DNA from 3 places in the Bradyrhizobium sp. WBOS07 genome. Region 3 is predicted to be linked to each of the others. Evidence: predicted binding sites of a transcription regulator. Region 3 holds the regulator's gene; each other region holds the start of a gene.
The links. Region 3 encodes PhoB, which activates phosphate uptake and scavenging genes when phosphate is short. Its sites were predicted from a motif close to TGTCATNNANCTGTCAT; they were not measured.

Region 1 (4,396 bases), 1.2 Mb from region 3:
TGATCCACACCAGCGCCCAGATCAGGGTGTCGACGCCGCGGATCGAATCCAGCACGCGGCGAACCGGAAATCGCAGGATACCCGACGGCACTACGTTGCGCGCCGCGAGCAGGCTGACGGGGAGCGCGAACACGGCGGCGAGCGTCGTGCCGAGCAGCGCGATCGACAGCGTCTCGCCGAGCGCCTTGAGATAGACCGGCAGCGAGGAGCCGGGATCGGGTGGGATCATCATCAAAGTGATCCAGCCGAGCTGGCTGAGGCCGGCGAAGAAGCGCGACGGCGAGAAGTCGAGATCGACCAGGCCGTAGATCAGGATCGCGAACGCCGCAACAATCATCGCCGGCATCGCGAGCCGCGCCGAAGCGGGACGGTCGAACACGTCGGGATAGCGGGCGCGAAGCTCTCGCGGATCGACCTCGTGCGGCGTCACGTCCGCGCCTCCTTGCCGAACAAGCGGCCGCGCAGCCAGCCGGTGCTGATGTCGATGAGGAAGACGGTGACGATGATGGTGAGCAGGATGGCGCTGACGTCGGAATAGTAGAACTTGCGAATGGCGACGACGAGCTCCTGACCGATGCCGCCGGCGCCGACGAACCCCATGACGGAAGCCTCGCGGACGTTGATCTCGAAACGCAGCAGCGCGTAGCTGGCATACCCTGCCGTCACCTGCGGCACCACGGCGAAGCGCATGCAGGACAGCCAGCTCGCACCGGTCGAGCGGATGCCCTCGACCGGCTTCATGTCGGCGTTCTCGACGATCTCCGAGAACAGCTTGCCGAGCGCACCGGTGGAGTGGATCGCGATCGCGAGCACGCCGGCCATCGGCCCGAGCCCGAAGGCGATCACGAACACCAGCGCGAACACGATGCCTGGAACGGTGCGCGCGAATTCCAGCAGGCGCCGGACGACGAAGCGAAGCCAGGGTGCGGGCGAGGTGTTATCGGCGGCGAGGAAGTTCAGGCCGAATGAGAGGGTCGCGCCGATCAGCGTGCCGACGTAGCTGATCAGCAGGGTCTCGCCCAACATCTTCAGCCACTTGCGCCAGCCCCAGAGCCACTCGCCGACATCGGTCCAGACCCGCTGGCCGCTATCGAGCGTGAAAATGCGGTCGAAATAGCTGACGAAGTTGCCGAAATAGCTGAACAGCGTGCGCAGATTCACTTCGGCGCCGACCGCGGCGAGCACCAGCGCCGCGGCGAAGATCGCGGCCCCGAACAGGAGGCGGAGCCGCCTGCGTGCCACCGCCTGGCGATAGGCGGCGTTGAGCACGGCGAGCTGCTGCTCGGGAAGGATCGAAACCGCTGTTGTCATGGGCTTGAGATGAAGTCCCGTCAAAGAAAGAGCCGGGTCGATGGACCCGGCTCCAGTGGCATCGTCCCGATACTCAGGACGCCTTCTTCTTACGCAGGGCGTCGACGAACTTGATCAGATCGATCGTGCCATCCCAATCCTTGGTGGTGGCGGGATGGAAGCCTTTCTTCTGGCCGTCGGAAAGGCGATCGAACGCGGCCTTGTCCTTGGTCGGCGCGTCGAAGAACGCCTTCGCAATGGCGGCCTTGGCGTCTTCCGGCAGGTCGGAGTTGTAAGCATAGGGGCCGTTGATGATCGGCGCCGACTTATGGACGATGCGGAAGTCTCCCTTCTTCATCGCCGAGCCGTCGGCATTCTTCAGCATGCCCTTGGTCAGCATTTGCGCCAGCGTCGAATCGTCATCGCTGGTCCACTGGTTGGCGGCAACCTCGACCGTGCCTTGCGCCAGCGCCAGCATCGCGTTCTCGTGGCTGCCGGTGAAGACGACCTTGCCGAAATAGCTGTCGGCGTCATGGATACCCAATTTGTCGAGCTCGAAGCGGGGCACGTTGTTGCCGGAGGTCGAGTTCGGGTCGACCAGGCCGAGATTCTTGCCCTTGAGCTGGTCGAGGGTCTTGTAGGGGCTGCTCGCCTTGACGAAGAACACCGAATAATAGCCGGTCGAGCCGTCGGCGTTGATGTCGTTGGCGAAGGCGTCGGTCTTGACGCCGGTCAGGCGGGCGCGGGCGAACGAAGCCGAGCCGTAGCTCGCGATGTGGATGTTGCCGGCGCGCTGGCCTTCGATCACGGCGGCGTAGTCGTTGGCGATGCGCAGCGTGACCTTCACGCCCAGCTCCTTGGAGAGATAGCTCACGAATGGCGCCCAGCGCTCGGTGACGCCGGAGGCATTCTCGGCCGGGACGACCGCGAAGGTCAGCTCGGGATATTTCGCCTTCCAGTCGGCGGCGAGGGCCGAAGTCGTGAATGCGAGCGCGGCGGCGCCAGCAAGGACCAGTCTGCGAGTGATCATGATACCCTCTTCATCGGTTGGGGTCGGTTGACGCAAAAACTTGCAAGGAAGACTTGCAACGAAACAGATCTGCTCAGGCGGCGGCCGCCGTTCCGAGCGCGGGAACGCCCGCGGGCGCCGGCGCAGGCACGGCGCCCATGACATCGGCAGCTTCGAGATCGTAGAGCTCGCGTGCGACGTGATCGGTCAGCGCGGCCGGCGCGCCGTCAAACACCACGCGGCCCTGCGCCATGCCGATCAGACGATCGCAATAGCTGCGGGCGAGGTCGAGCGAATGCAGGTTGCAGAGCACGGTGATGCCGAAATGCTTGTTGATGCGCAGAAGCGCATCCATCACGATCTTGGTATTGCGCGGGTCGAGCGAAGCGATCGGCTCGTCGGCGAGGATGATGTCGGGCTGCTGCACCAGGGCGCGCGCGATCGCGACGCGCTGCTGCTGACCGCCGGAGAGCTGGTCGGCGCGCTGGGCGGCGAGCGAAGCGATGTCGAACTGCTCGAGGGCGGACATCGCCAGCGCCTTGTCCTGCTCCGGCCACATTTGCGACAGCGAGCGCCAGGCCGGCATCGTCGCAAGCCGCCCCATCAGCACGTTGGTGAGGACGTCGAGCCGGCCGACCAGGTTGAACTGCTGGAAGATCATGGCCGAGCGCGCCCGCCATTGCCGCAGCTCCTTGCCGCGCAGCGCGGTGACGTCGATCCCGTCGAACAGGATGCGTCCCTCGGTCGGGTTCACCAGGCGGTTGATGCTCCGCAGCAGGGTGGATTTGCCGGCACCGGACCGTCCGATCACACCGACGAAGCCGCCGGGAGAAATTTGAAACGAGGCACCGTCCACCGCGGCTTTCGCGCCGAAGCGACACGTCAGACCATCCACCACCAGCATGCAGGGCTCCAGATTAACTGGGGCCAATCGCTAACGCCGGCGCTTAACACTTGTGTGACAGCGACGTTGCGGTGCGGCGATCCTGCACAGCTCATCCCCTGTCATCGCCGTGTCATGACATCGTCATCAAGCCGTTTGAAGAGGTACGCCCGCCTTCGCACTCCGGATTCGACATGGCCGCCAAAGCTCTTTCAGTTCAGCCGACCATCGATCCCTCGGCCAAGCTGCACGAGGCCCGGCTCGGCGCCTATACCGAGGTCGGCGCCCGCACCATCCTGCACGAAGTGGCGATGGGCGATTACTCCTATGTCGTGAACGATTCGCAGATCACCTACAGTACGATCGGAAAGTTCTGCTCGATCGCGGCGATGACGCGCATCAACCCCGGCAACCATCCGATGCACCGCGCGACGCAGGCGCATTTCACCTATCGTTCGAGCGCCTATTTCGACGGCGAGAGCGACGATGCCGATTTCTTCGACTGGCGGCGCCAGCATCACGTCCAGATCGGCCACGACGTCTGGATCGGCCACGGCGCGATCGTGCTGCCGGGCCGCAACATCGGCACCGGCGCGGTGATCGCGGCCGGCGCCATCGTCACCAAGGACGTGCCGGCCTACACCATCGTCGCCGGCAATCCGGCCCGAATCGTGCGGCGACGGTTCTCCGAGGAGATCGCCGGGCGTCTCGCGCGGCTTGCCTGGTGGGACTGGGATCACGACAAATTGCGCGAGGCCCTGCCCGATTTCCGCAAGCTCGGGATTGAAGATTTTCTGGCGGCATACGAAGCACGGGCAACTCTCCCTGCCAGCAAACGAAGCGCGGTCGCGTGACAGACATCTTGCTTGAAGGCGGCCGGACCCTGATCGGCACCGAACTCGTCGAAACGTCATTGGCGGTGTCCGGGCAGGACATCACTGCGATAGACGCCTCCCGCGGCCGGGCGCGCCTGGCGATCGACGCACGGGGCATGCTGGTTCTGCCCGGCATCGTCGATCTTCACGGCGATGCCTTCGAACGGCAGATGATGCCGCGTGCCGGTGTCGACTTCCCGATCGATGTCGCGCTCGCCGACAGCGACCGCCAGGCCATCAGCAACGGCATCACCACGGTGTTCCACGCCACCACCTGCTCCTGGGAGCCGGGCCTGCGCAGCGCGGACAATGCGCGCGGACTGATGGAGGCGATCGAGC
Region 2 (4,396 bases), 460 kb from region 3:
CCTGGCACGCTGGAGAAATGGGGCATCGGCAACGACGTCCTCAGCAGGAAATTCCCGCGCCTCGTGCATTGCCGGATCTGCGGCTTCGGCGCCGACGGACCGCGCGGCGGCAATCCCGGCTACGACGCCATCATCCAGGCCATGACCGGCATGATCGCCGCGACCGGCTCGCCCGAGAGCGGCCCGATGCGGATCGGTGTGCCCCTGGTCGACATCGGCACCGGGCTCTATGCGGCGATCGGCATCCTGATGGCGCTGTCGGAGCGGCAGCGCTCGGGCAAAGGCCAGTTCCTGGAGACGACGCTGTACGAGACCGGCCTTGCCATCATGCATCCGCACACCGCGAATTACTTCATGCATGGCAAGCCGCCTGGTCTCACCGGCAACGAGCATCCGAACCTCGTGCCTTACGCGATCTTCCCGACCAAAACCGACAACATCTTCATCGGCGTCGGCAATGACGGCACCTTCCGCAAGCTCGCCAAGGAGATCGGCAAGCCGGAGCTCGGCACTGACCCGCGTTTTGCCCGCAACAAGGACCGTATCGCCAACCGCGAGGCGCTGCGCGCCGAGCTCGCCGCGGTGTTCAGCCAGCACGAGGCCGAGCCGCTGTGCAACCGCCTGCTCGCCGCGGGCCTGCCCGCAGGTCCGGTGCAGAAGATCGACCAGGCGCTGACCAACCCGCACACGATCGCGCGCGGCGATATCATCGAGAAGGACTGGTACAAGGGCGTGGCCTCGCCGATCCGGCTCGACCGCAGCAAGCCGAGCCTGCGCCGGCTGCCGCCGAAATTCAGCCAGCACGCAGCCGAGGTGCTGGGCGAGTTCGGCTACTCCAAGGCCGAGATCGACGCGATGGTCGAAAACGGCACGGTCTGCGGCCCTGAGCGCAAGCGCTGAGGTAGGCCAAACGTCGCTCGTCAAGGTGGTGCGCACCCTCTCCCGCTTGCGGGAGAGGTTTTCGAACTCGCGGCCCATCGTCCCGCAACTACCCAATACCGCACTGCGGCGCGATCCACGCGGGTGCACCGCGAACGGGGGAGGCTGTCCGCATCGCCTTCGCCTATTTTCCGGCTTCCCTTTTCCAGCGCTTGCCGCTTTCGTTTCGGCCGCTTACACAGTCATGTGAACGTCATACGGCGCTGCTAGCGCAAGCGCTTCTTTAGTGGCGGGCAAGGGAGGTTTTCTTGATGGCTCTTCGACATTTTGGTGCGGCAGCTGCTGTTGCACTCACGGTTGGTCTCGGCGCCTCGCCGGCGCTGGCCGTGACCGAAATCCAGTGGTGGCACGCGATGACGGGCGCCAACAACGACGTCATCGTCAAGCTCGCGAGCGACTTCAACGGTGCCCAGAGCGACTACAAGGTGATTCCGACCTACAAGGGCAACTACGCCGATACGATGAACGCCGGCATCGCCGCGTTCCGCGCCGGCAACGCGCCGCACATCATGCAGGTGTTCGAGGTCGGCACCGCCACCATGATGGCGGCGACCGGCGCCGTGAAGCCGGTCTACAAGCTGATGGCCGAGACCGGCGAGAAGTTCGATCCGAAGGCCTATCTGCCCGCGATCACCGGCTACTACTCGACCTCGAAGGGCGAGATGCTGTCCTTCCCCTTCAACTCGTCGTCGACGGTAATGTGGGTCAATCTCGACGCGCTGAAGAAGGCCAATGTCGAGATCCCGAAGACCTGGCCCGAAGTGTTCGACGCCGCCAAGAAGCTGAAGGCGGCCGGCCACGCCACCTGCGGCTTCTCCAACTCCTGGGTCACCTGGGTCAATCTGGAGCAGCTGTCGGCCTGGCACAACGTGCCCCTGTCGACCAAAGCCAACGGTCTCGACGGCTTCGACACCGTGCTGTCCTTCAACGGTCCGCTCCAGGTTAAGCATCTCGAAAACCTGGTCGAGCTCCAGAAGGACAAGACCTACGACTATGCCGGCCGCACCAACACCGGCGAAGGCCGCTTCACGTCGGGCGAATGTCCGCTCTACCTGACCTCGTCGGCGTTCTTCGGCAACGTCAAGGCGCAGGCCAAGTTCGCCTTCACCGCGGTGCCGATGCCCTATTATCCGGACGCCAAGGGCGCGCCGCAGAACTCGATCATCGGCGGTGCCTCGCTCTGGATCATGGGCGGCAAGTCGGCCGACGAGTACAAGGGCGTGGCGAAGTTCCTGACGTTCCTCTCCGATACGGATCGGCAGGTCTACATCCACAAATCGTCGGGCTATCTGCCGATCACCAAGGCGGCCTATGACAAGGCCAAGGCAGAGGGCTTCTACAAGGACCAGCCCTATCTCGAGACCCCGCTGCTCGAGCTGACCAACAAGGAGCCGACCGAGAATTCGCGCGGCCTGCGCCTCGGCAACATGGTGCAGCTCCGCGACGTCTGGGCGGAAGAGATCGAGCAGGCGCTGGCCGGCAAGAAGACTGCCAAGCAGGCGCTGGATGCGGCCGTCGAGCGCGGCAACACCATGCTGCGCCAGTTCGAAAAGACCGCCGTGAAGTAAGGCGACAAGCGGCAGGCCGGTCGCCCGGCCTGCCGCTCCGGGGCATCATGCAGAAACAAGCCATTTTCCAGTCGAAGCTGTTGCCCTATGCGCTGGTTGCGCCGCAGCTCGCGATCGTCCTGATATTCTTCTATTGGCCCGCCTTGCAGGCGATGATCCAGTCGTTCCTGCTGCAGGACGCCTTCGGCCTGTCGACCACGTTCGTCTGGTTCGAGAACTATATCGACCTGTTCAAGGACCCCGCCTATTTCGAGGCGATCCTGCGCACCTTCTTCTTCTCGTTCGCGATCGCGGTGTCGTCGCTGTCGTTCGCGCTGCTGCTCGCCGTGATGGCGGACAAGCCGCTGCGCGGCTCGATGCTCTACCGCACGCTGCTGATCTGGCCCTATGCGGTGGCGCCGCCGGTCGTCGGCGTGCTCTGGATCTTCATGCTGCATCCCTCTCTCGGCGTGCTCTCGCGCTACCTGCGCGCCCTCGGCGTCGACTGGAATCCGCTGCTCGACGGCAACCAGGCCGCGACCCTGATCATCCTCGCCGCCGCCTGGAAGCAGATCTCCTACAATTTCCTGTTCTTCCTTGCCGGCCTGCAGAGCATCCCCAAGAGCGTGATCGAGGCCGCCGCGATCGACGGCGCTCGCCCGATGCGGCGGTTCTGGACCGTGATTTTCCCGCTGCTGTCGCCGACCATCTTCTTCCTCCTGGTCGTCAACATCGTCTACGCCTTCTTCGACACGTTCGGGATCATCGACACCATGACCCGGGGCGGTCCGGGCAAGTCGACCGAGACGCTGGTCTACAAGGTCTATACCGACGGCCTGCTCGGGGGGAACCTCGGCAGCTCCGCGGCGCAGTCGGTGATCCTGATGATCATGGTGATCGTGCTGACGGGCATCCAGTTCCGCTTCGTCGAACGCAAGGTGACCTACTGATATGGTCGAGGAAGAAGGCTTTCGGCGCTACATCGCCCACATCATCCTTTGGATCGGGATCGCGATCGTCGCCTTCCCGGTCTACCTCGCCTTCGTCGCGTCGACGCAGGATAACGCGGTGATCGCGAACGGGCAGATGTCGCTGCTGCCCGGCGGCCATTTCCTCCAGACTTACTACCAGACCATCTTCGTCGGCACGAGCGGCTCGACCCGCGAGCCGGTCGGCAACATGATGCTGAACTCGCTGGTGATGGCGCTCCTGATCGCGGTCGGCAAGATCGCGATCTCGATCATCTCGGCCTATGCGATCGTCTATTTCCGCTTTCCGTTCCGGATGGCGCTGTTCTGGCTGATCTTCATCACGCTGATGCTGCCGGTCGAGGTGCGCATCTATCCGACCTACAAGATCGTCGCCGACCTGCACATGCTCGACAGCTATGCGGGCCTGTCGCTGCCGTTGATCGCCTCGGCCACCGCGACGCTGCTGTTCCGCCAGTTCTTCATGACCGTGCCGGACGAACTGCTGGAAGCCTCCCGCATCGACGGCGCCGGCCCCTTCCGTTTCTTCTGGGATACGCTGCTGCCGCTGTCGCGCACCAACATGGCGGCGCTGTTCGTGATCCTGTTCATCCTCGGCTGGAATCAATATCTCTGGCCGCTCTTGATCACGACGCGCGACGATATGCAGACCATCCAGATCGGCATCCGCAAGATGATCACCACCACCGACGCGCTGACCGAATGGCCGATCGTGATGGCAACCGCCGTGCTGGCCATGCTGCCGCCGGTGCTCGTCGTCGTCGTCATGCAGAAGCTGTTCGTGCGCGGACTGGTCGAGACGGAAAAGTAACAAGTGAGTTTTTGATGGCTAACGTCACCCTGCGCAACGTCCGCAAGACCTATCCCGGCGGCTTCGAGGCCATCAAGGGCGTCGACGTCGATGTCGGCGACGGACAGTTC
Region 3 (4,396 bases):
GCGCCGGAATTGCAGAAGAACACCAGGTCGGCAAAACTCTCGTGGCACAGGCGCGCGGCGAGCTTCTCGCCGTCCGGGCTCTGGAACAGGTTCGACATGTGCCACAGCTTCGTCGCCTGCTCCTGCAACGCCTTGATCAGATGCGGGTGGCAATGGCCCAGCGCATTGACGGCGACGCCCGAGGTGAAATCGAGATAGCGATCGCCATTGGTCGCGATCAGCCAGCAGCCTTCGCCGCGCTCGAAACCGAGGTTGGCCCTGGCGAAAACGGGAAGCAAATGCGGGGCTGCGCTGTTAGTCATGACGGCCACATGATGTTGCGGACGGTGTGAGGCGTGCATTGCGCAACGCACCATCCACCGGCCCGGAAAACGAAACGTGCCGCCTTTTAAGGGCGGCACGCGCGACTATCTTAGGCCTGGTGAAACGGGTGTCAATGCCGCCCGAAAGCCCCAGGAAACGGTGATGAAACGGTGATTCCGTAGTCTTGCGGTCGCGATTTTGCGGGTTTTTCACCACGGAACATGTGGAAGCGAGTCGGCGGACTCTTGCGCGCGAGTCACGCCATATTGTAGCGTTTGGCTTGTCAGATACGACATCTCGTGCGGCAGTTCTGATCCCAAGAGTCCTCATGTACCGGCGTAAACGTTCGGGCGTCAGTTGCGCGCCCGGCGAGCCCTAAGGGATTCGAGCGGCACGGGTTTTTCGAGGCTTAGGCATTCGCCGCATGGACCGCCAGGATGGCAGCCGCGCGGCGAGGGAAAGGGTGCAATGACGGTTTTGACCTGGTCCGACGATCGCGTCGAGCAGCTGAAAAAGCTCTGGGAGGCCGGATTGTCGGCCAGCCAGATCGCAGCAGAGCTCGGCAATGTGACCCGCAATGCCGTGATCGGCAAAGTGCACAGGCTCGGCCTGTCCGGCCGCGCCAAGAGCCCTTCGTCGGCCGCGCCCCGGCCGCGCAAGGCGCGTCCCGCCCAGCACATGATGCGGGTGACGCGCCCCATCGCGCGCGGCAACACTGCGCTGGCGCAGGCCTTCGAGGTCGAGGTCGAGGCCGAACCGGTCACCTACGACAACGTGGTGCCGATGAGCCAGCGGCTGTCGCTGCTCGAATTGAACGAGGCGACCTGCCACTGGCCGGTGGGCGATCCCTCGAGCCCGGATTTCTTCTTCTGCGGCGGCAAGGCCCTGTCCGGCCTGCCCTATTGCGCCCAGCACTCGCGCGTGGCGTATCAGCCGGCGGCGGATCGGCGCCGCGCGGCCCCGAAGCCCACGCGCTGAGCTGCGCGGAATTAACTGACTGCAAAGACGGCAGCCGTCACGCGACGGCGCCTCAACCAACTCGGTGTCATCCCCGCGAACGCGGGGATCCAAAACCACAGGGCGTAATTGTTGCGCGAGATGGTGGCTTCGAGTCTTCGTCAAACCACGCCCTGTGGCTATCGCGACGAGCGCAAGCGCTCGCGCGGATGTCCCGGGCTCGCGCTGCGCGCGCCCCGGGACGACGACAGCTGAGATTGGCCACAGCTGCAGCAAACACCTCACCCGCCCTTACGTCTGCTCCGCCTTGGCGAAACGGTCGTCCAGCGCGTAGCCGGCGCCGCGGACGGTGCGGATCGGGTCCTGCTCGCGGCCGAGATTGAGCAGCTTGCGCAGGCGGCCGATATGGACGTCGACGGTGCGCTCGTCGATGTAGATGTCGCGGCCCCAGACGCTGTCGAGCAGCTGCTCGCGCGAGAACACGCGGCCGGGATGCTCCAGGAAAAACTCCAGCAGGCGATATTCGGTCGGGCCGAGATCGATCGGGCGGCCGGAGCGCGCGACGCGGCGCTTGTCGCGATCGAGCTCGATGTCGCCATAGGCCAGCACGGTGGCGAGCCGCTCGGGACTGGCGCGCCTGAGCAGGCCCTTCACGCGCGCGAGCAGCTCCGGCACCGAGAACGGCTTGACGATGTAGTCGTCGGCGCCGGTCGCAAGGCCCCGCACCCGCTCGCTCTCCTCGCCGCGCGCGGTGAGCATGATGATCGGCAGCTGCTTGGTCTCGGGCCGGGTGCGCAGGCGCCGGCACAGCTCGATGCCGGAGAGGCCCGGCAGCATCCAGTCGAGCACGATCAAATCGGGAATGTGTTCCTTGAGGCGGGTGTCGGCGTCGTCGCCGCGCATCACCGTCTCGACGTCATAGCCGTCGCCTTCGAGGTTGTAACGCAGAAGCTCGGTAAGAGCTTCCTCGTCCTCAACCACCATAATGCGTGCGCCCATGTTGTCGTCGCTCCTTGAGGTCTTCAGGTATTCGGGATCGTCGTGGCGAAATTGGTCATGTCGCCCTTCGGCCGCTTGTCGGTGATCGCCTGGCCCTCGATCATGTAGAACACGGTCTCGGCGATGTTGGTGGCGTGGTCGCCGATGCGCTCGATGTTCTTGGCGCAGAACATCAGATGGATGCAGAACGAGATGTTGCGCGGATCCTCCATCATGTAGGTCAGGAGCTCGCGGAACAGCGAGGTGCAGATCGCGTCGACCTCCTCGTCGCCCTTCCACACCGCCATCGCCGCCGGCAGATCGTGCGCGGCATAGGCGTCGAGCACGCTCTTGACCTGCTGCTGCACCAGGTCGGTCATGTGCTCGAGGCCGCGGAACAGCTTGAGCGGATGGAAGTCGGTCTCCAGCGCGGCGACGCGCTTGCCCATGTTCTTGGCGAGGTCGCCGATGCGCTCGAGGTCGGTCGCGACGCGCATGGCGCCGACGATCTCGCGCAGGTCCACCGCCATCGGCTGGCGGCGGGCGATGGTGAGCACGGCGCGCTCCTCGATGCGCTTCTGCAGCGCGTCGAGATCGGCGTCGATGGCGACGACGCGCTGGCCGAGCGCGACGTCGCGGCGGATCAGCGCATCGACGGAATCGACGATCATGCGCTCGGCGATGCCGCCCATCTCGGCGACCAGACGCGTGAGCTCCTGGAGGTCGGTGTCGAAGGCCTTTGCGGTATGTTCGGTACCCATGTTGCGTCTCCTCAGCCGAACCGGCCGGTGATGTAGTCCTGCGTCCGCCGGTCGGTCGGCGACGTGAAGATCTTGCTGGTGTCGTCGAACTCGATCAGCTCGCCGAGATACATGAAGGCGGTCTTGTCGGAGACGCGCGCCGCCTGCTGCATGTTGTGGGTGACGATCGCGATCGTGTAGTTCTCGGACAATTCCTGGATCAGCTCCTCGACCTTGGCGGTCGAGATCGGGTCGAGCGCCGAGCACGGCTCGTCGAACAGGATCACCTCGGGCCGCACCGCGACGGTGCGGGCGATACAGAGGCGCTGCTGCTGGCCGCCGGAGAGCGACAGGCCGGAGGCGTTGAGCTTGTCCTTGACCTCGTTCCACAGCGCGCCGCCGCGCAGCGCCTTCTCGACGCGGTCGTCCATCTCGGACTTGGAGATCTTCTCGTAGAGGCGGATGCCGAAGGCGATGTTCTCGTAGATCGTCATCGGGAACGGGGTCGGCTTCTGGAACACCATGCCGACCCGGGCGCGCAGCAGGTTGAGGTCGAGCTTGGGGTCGAGAATGTTGGTGTGGTCGAGCAGCAGCTGGCCGGTGGCGCGCTGGCCCGGATAGAGGTCGTACATCCGGTTGAAGATGCGAAGCAGGGTCGACTTGCCGCAACCGGACGGGCCGATGAAGGCCGTGACACGGTTGGTGCCGAGCGCCAGATTGATGTTCTTCAGCGCGTGGTGCTCACCGTAGTAGAAGTTGAGGTTGCGCGCGGTGACCTTGGCAGGCGCCTCGGGCAGCGGCTGCGAGCCGGGGTGAACGGTCGGCGCGCTGACGGAAACAGACATTTCACTCATTTTGCAGTCCTCTCGGCACCAAGGATGCGGGCGCCAATGTTCAGGGCAAGCACGGTCAGGGTGATCAGCAGCGCGCCGCTCCAGGCGAGCTGCTTCCAATAGGCGTAGGGGCTCTGCACGAAGTTGTTGATGGTGACCGGCAGGTTCGCCATCGTCTTGTCGAGGCCGAGGCTGAAGAACTGGTTGGACAGCGCGGTGAACAGCAGCGGGGCGGTCTCGCCGGCGACGCGCGCCGTGGCGAGCAGCACGCCGGTGATGAGGCCCGAGCGCGCGGCGCGATAGGCGATGCGCTTGATCACCAGCGAGCGCGGCAGACCCAGCGCGCTGGCGGCTTCGCGCAGCGGGTTCGGCACCAGCAGCAGCATGTCCTCCGTGGTGCGCACCACGACCGGGATCACGATCACGGCGAGCGCCAGCGCACCCGCGATCGCAGAGAAGCCCCGCATCGGCACCACCACCGCGCCGTAGATGAACAGGCCGATGATGATCGAGGGCGCCGAGAGCAGGATGTCGTTGATGAAGCGGATCACCGAGGTCAGCTTGTCGTTGCGGCCGTACTCGGCG

Region 1: phnC (phosphonate ABC transporter ATP-binding protein) is a predicted target of PhoB. The motif match lies at 3,314-3,330, and genes of this name have one in related genera.
Region 2: ugpB (sn-glycerol-3-phosphate ABC transporter substrate-binding protein UgpB) is a predicted target of PhoB. The motif match lies at 1,120-1,136, and genes of this name have one in related genera.

The regions. Positions count from the first base shown of each region.
Region 1 is NZ_CP029008.1:486,862-491,257, forward strand. Features, by position in the region: gene phnE (phosphonate ABC transporter, permease protein PhnE) at 1-430, opposite strand, end outside; gene phnE (phosphonate ABC transporter, permease protein PhnE) at 427-1,311, opposite strand; gene phnD (phosphonate ABC transporter substrate-binding protein) at 1,385-2,320, opposite strand; gene phnC (phosphonate ABC transporter ATP-binding protein) at 2,394-3,203, opposite strand; gene DCM79_RS02280 (chloramphenicol acetyltransferase) at 3,377-4,036, shown strand; gene DCM79_RS02285 (alpha-D-ribose 1-methylphosphonate 5-triphosphate diphosphatase) at 4,033-4,396, shown strand, end outside.
Region 2 is NZ_CP029008.1:1,234,438-1,238,833, forward strand. Features, by position in the region: gene DCM79_RS05760 (CaiB/BaiF CoA-transferase family protein) at 1-900, shown strand, start outside; gene ugpB (sn-glycerol-3-phosphate ABC transporter substrate-binding protein UgpB) at 1,191-2,507, shown strand; gene ugpA (sn-glycerol-3-phosphate ABC transporter permease UgpA) at 2,555-3,436, shown strand; gene ugpE (sn-glycerol-3-phosphate ABC transporter permease UgpE) at 3,438-4,286, shown strand; gene DCM79_RS05780 (sn-glycerol-3-phosphate import ATP-binding protein UgpC) at 4,301-4,396, shown strand, end outside.
Region 3 is NZ_CP029008.1:1,690,629-1,695,024, reverse strand. Features, by position in the region: gene DCM79_RS07915 (aspartate aminotransferase family protein) at 1-302, opposite strand, end outside; gene DCM79_RS07910 (GcrA family cell cycle regulator) at 772-1,281, shown strand; gene phoB (phosphate regulon transcriptional regulator PhoB) at 1,552-2,259, opposite strand; gene phoU (phosphate signaling complex protein PhoU) at 2,283-2,999, opposite strand; gene pstB (phosphate ABC transporter ATP-binding protein PstB) at 3,011-3,832, opposite strand; gene pstA (phosphate ABC transporter permease PstA) at 3,829-4,396, opposite strand, start outside.